DNA from 2 places in the Nocardia sp. NPDC047648 genome. Region 1 is predicted to be linked to the other one. Evidence: riboswitches for the same ligand, from Rfam matches in the RefSeq annotation. Region 1 holds a riboswitch; the other holds the start of a gene.
What was found. Region 1 has a riboswitch for cobalamin ahead of ABZ803_RS28085 (CbtB-domain containing protein). Riboswitches for the same ligand answer to the same signal wherever they lie in the genome.
Positions count from the first base shown of each region.

Region 2: linked by a shared signal. The riboswitch ahead of metE (5-methyltetrahydropteroyltriglutamate--homocysteine S-methyltransferase) and the one ahead of ABZ803_RS28085 (CbtB-domain containing protein) in region 1 are both predicted to bind cobalamin.

Region 1 covers NZ_JBEYSX010000015.1:207,228-209,410, forward strand. The annotation lists gene ABZ803_RS28075 (hypothetical protein) at 1-114, opposite strand, end outside; gene ABZ803_RS28080 (CbtA family protein) at 150-941, opposite strand; gene ABZ803_RS28085 (CbtB-domain containing protein) at 932-1,126, opposite strand; cobalamin riboswitch at 1,156-1,308, opposite strand; gene mhuD (mycobilin-forming heme oxygenase MhuD) at 1,389-1,703, opposite strand; gene ABZ803_RS28095 (alpha/beta hydrolase) at 1,762-2,183, shown strand, end outside.
Region 2 covers NZ_JBEYSX010000002.1:475,863-478,045, forward strand. The annotation lists gene metE (5-methyltetrahydropteroyltriglutamate--homocysteine S-methyltransferase) at 1-1,110, opposite strand, end outside; cobalamin riboswitch at 1,277-1,465, opposite strand; gene ABZ803_RS06555 (pyruvate carboxylase) at 2,150-2,183, shown strand, end outside.

The DNA of each region.
Region 1 (2,183 bases):
GCCCGCGAGGACAGCGACGGCCAGAGCGACGAACGCGACGCGGACGGCGCGCGGCGGTCCAGCGGAATGGACGCGCGGCGATACGGGCCAGACGGAAAAGGCAGTGCCGGTCATGGGACCGACACTGCCTCAGTGCTTCCGGACGCGAATCACCCCGCGGTAGTGGCGGCCACCGGTACCGGAGTATCGGTGCGGGTCGCGAACTCGGTCAGCGCCGCGAAGCCGAGGCCGAGACAGGCCCACAGGGTCGCGGTCTCGGCCAGCGACGCCACCCGGAACTGCCACAGCAGGGTGGCCGGGAAGTCCGCGCTCACCTCGTTCACGCCGGGCAGCAGGACGTAACCGAGCGCCGTCACCAGGACGAACGCCGCGACACCGCCGATCAGGCGGAACGTGGGAAGTTGCGCGCGCAGCGCGGTGAACGCCGCGACCGCCGCGCCGACGGCCACCAGGCCCAGCACGACCGCCGCCAGCCACAGCAGGGTGCGCTCGTTGATGGTGTCCGGATCACCCACCGCCGGTGGATTCGCCGGATATTTGAAGAACGGCACCGCGACGATCGCGGCCCAGCCCGCGGCGCCGAGCGCCAGGGCGAGCCGTGGGCCGGACAGTGCGGTGTAGCGCCGCGCGAAATGCGCGACCGAGGCGTAGATAGCGCCGAGCGCGAGCCCGGCCAATCCGAGGGCGAGGAACTGTCCGAACTTCTGGCCGCCGCGGCTCACCAGCGGTTCTTCCTCGTCGCCGTGGGAATGCCCTGCTGTCGATTCCGCGTGCTCGCCATGGGTGTGCCCGGCGGCGGAGCCCGCTTCCTCGATCGCGATGGCGGCGTCCACCTTCGGTTCGCCGACGAAGTAACCGACTGTCGCGGCCAGCAGGCCGGCGATGAGGCCGGCCAGCAGGCCGCGGAGCAGCAGTGTTCGGAGCGAACCGATCAATGGCACGGGAGCCCCAGCAGGTGGCGTCCGTCGTGCATCAGCTCATGCAGATACATCCCGCTGCGCGAGATGACACCCTGGTCGAAGCCGACCAGGTAGAGCGTGAGCAATGCGAGAAGAACGACACCGACCGTGACGAGCACGGCGGCCAGGGAATCGGTTGCCCGGCTGGGTGTATGCGCGATGGCCATTCGAGTCCTCCTTGGGATACGCGTCCCGTCCGGTGGTGGCGCGACGGTGCCGGTGTCTGGCTTTCCGGCACCGGACTCGGTGCGTGGAACACAGTGGCGCGACCGCTCCGGAATCTCACCGGAATTACCGCGTCACCCTCGCGTTTGTCCCTCGAACTGTGACACCCGCACACCCCCCGCGTCAACCAGGTCCGGCACGGGCGTACCACGGCGTCGGGCGAGTCGCCGGGCAGGCGGACCTGCCCGGCGTCGGATGCCGGACTCAGTTCGCGGGCTTGGCCTCGACGTCGAGCACGACCTCGAACTCGAGCAGGGACGCACCCGTGGAGACCGGCTTCTGCCGCTCGCCCGCGTGCGCCTCGCGTGCGGGCCCGTCCCGCCAGGCCGCGAAGGACTCTTCCGAATCCCACTGGGTGACAACGAAATACCGCTTCTCGCCGGCGACGGGGCGGAGCAGCTGGAAGCCGAGGAAGCCGGGGGAGCCCTCGACCGCGTGCGCACGGTGGGCGAACCGCTTCTCCAATTCGGGGCCCGCGCCCTCGGGAACCTCGATCGCGTTGATCTTCACAACAGCCATGGGTCCAAGCTAGCGGCTGCGGCCGAGCAGACGCTCGGTACCTCGTATTGTCGAGGCGATGTTGCACGACGAAGGCGGAACGGGCGCGCCGATCCTACTGCTGCACGGACTGATGGGCAGCGCGCGCACCTGGCGCGATCAGCTGGCCTGGCTGCGCGGATACGGCCATGTCTACAGCTTCGACGCCGCGGGCCACGGCAGGCCCGCGCCCGGGGAACTGACCACCGAGGCCTTCGTCGCGGACCTCGCCGCGGGCACCGCCGCGATCGGCGAGCCGATGGTGGTGATCGGCCATTCGATGGGCGCGCTGCACGGCTGGGTGTTCGCCGCGACCCACCCCGATCGGGTCCGGGCGCTGGTGATCGAGGACATCGCGCCGGACTTCACCGGCCGCACCGCCGCGCACTGGGCGGCGATGATCGAGGCGTGGCCGCAGCCGTTCCCCGACGACGAGGCCGTGCTGTCCTTTTTCGGGCCGGT
Region 2 (2,183 bases), on a different contig from region 1:
CGCTTGCGCACCGTCGCTCAGCGCGGTCGCGAGCAGGCGGATTTCGGTTACCTTCTCCGCGCCGAACGCCAGCCAGGAGCGCAGCCGCTCGTCCAAGCTCGTCTCCGCGGCCAACGTGTAGGGCACGTGCAGCAGCGAGCACGAACTCGAAACAGCCACCTGCGCAGCGGATCCCCGCAACGTATCGAGGGTGGCCAGAGCGCGGTCGAGATCGGTGCGCCAGACGTTGCGACCGTCCACGACCCCCGCGACGATCAGCTTCCCGGTCAGCGCGGGCACGTCGGCCACCGCGGCGACATCGGCGCCGGAGGTGAAGTCCAGGGCCACTCCTTCTATACCGGTGCTCGCCAGCGCAGGCAGCGCGGCGTCCGGCTGCCCGAAGTAGGTCGCGACGAGGATCGCCGGACGCTCGGCGGCGTCGGCGAGTTCGGCGTAGGTGACCTGCACCAGGCCGATCTCCTCCGCCGTGAGGTCGGTGACCAGCACCGGCTCGTCGATCTGCACCCACTGGGCCCCGGCGAGCCTGCGCAGCAGTTCCCGATACAGCGGCAGCAGTTCGATCAGCCGGGCCAGGGCCGAGCCGCCACTCGCCTTGGCCAGTTTCAGGAAGGTGATCGGGCCGATCACCACCGGTCGCGCAGGCACGCCCAGCTCGAGCGCCTCCCGCAGTTGCGCCAGCAGCTTCTCCGGGTGCAGCGAGAACGCGGTCTCGGGGCCGATTTCCGGCACCAGGTAGTGGTAGTTGGTGTCGTACCACTTGGTCATCTCCAAGGGCTCCACCGTTTCGGTGCCGCGCGCGGCGGCGAAATACCGATCCAGTGGGTCGGCGATCCCGGCGACCCGGGGCGGCAGCGCGCCCAGCAGTTCGGCGGTGTCGAGCATCTGGTCGTAGTAGGAAAAGGTGCCGACCGGAATCGAGTCGAGGCCCGCGGCTCGCAAATCGATGAGCTGGGCCCGCCGCAGGTCGCGCGCCACGCCGTGCAACCGGCCCGCGTCGATCTCGCCTGCCCAATAGGCTTCGGTGGCCCGCTTCAGTTCACGCCGGGGCCCTACTCGCGGAAGCCCGAGAACCGTCGCGGTGAACGGCTTCTGCTGTGCAACAGTCACGATGTTTCTCCATTGCTGTGGACGAAAGCCATCGCCGTACGGGCAGGCGGAGAACCCTGTGACATGCCGGTGAAATCTCGGCCGAGGAGCCCGACACGTCAGCTGGTGATCCGCACGCCCAATCCACGAGGCGATGGCCGCCGGGTACGGCGTACCCGGCACGACTGGCAGGTCTTCGGACTCGCGGGCACCGGCCGTGCGGGCCGGCGTACGCCGGAGTGCTCCCGATGGCCGACCTACTGGCCGTCGCTTCCCGGGTCGCGTAGCCTTCCGGCTCGCTGAAACCCAGTGCCTGGTGACGGCGGTCGTTCCTGCATACCGCTGCGGGACAGTCCCGGATTCCCACCGGGTTCCCTCTCGCCCGCCGTAACGTCGCCGCACGGGCGGGCTCGACTCCGTCGCGCGACGTCGGGGCTCCATCTCGTCGTGCTGCGGTGAACCAGCTGCACTCTCAGCATAGGACGCGGTGCGGCCGCCGGGAACGACCGACCCGCGATCGGGAGCCGCTGCCGCGGCCACCTGCGGTCGGATAGGGGCCGCACCGGTCGGCCCCGCGGACGCGAAGTTGTCCGGTGGCGCGCCACGAGCGGCCTCGCATTTGCCCGAGACGATCGCCGCGTACCGATTCGGCGCCGGCTTGCGTTCCGGCTATCGGCAGGACCGGGCACGCCGATTCGTATCGACCGTTCACGGAATTCCCCGAGTCGTGCGCGGAATCGGATCGGATCTTCGCCGATACCCGCAGCGGCTACCGGTGATCCGCCTCCCGAACTCGTCGTGCGCGTGGTTCGCTTCGTGCGTGGCCGCGGCCGCGTGTCGAGGTATCGAGGCCGAGCCCGGTCGTCGGTCGACCGCACGGCGGCCACCCGCACCCCACCTCGCACCGGCTCCGGCCGCCGGGCAGCACACCGGTTGCTGCGGCGCCGCCCATGTGTCGGCGCTGTGAACGCAACTTCGCAACGATGCTAGGCGGTCTTGTGAAGAGGTTTGCGAAGGGGGATTCCATGTCGGTGCGGTTCACGCGGCCGGGTACCTTAGGTCAATGTTCTCGAAAGTCTTGGTTGCCAACCGTGGCG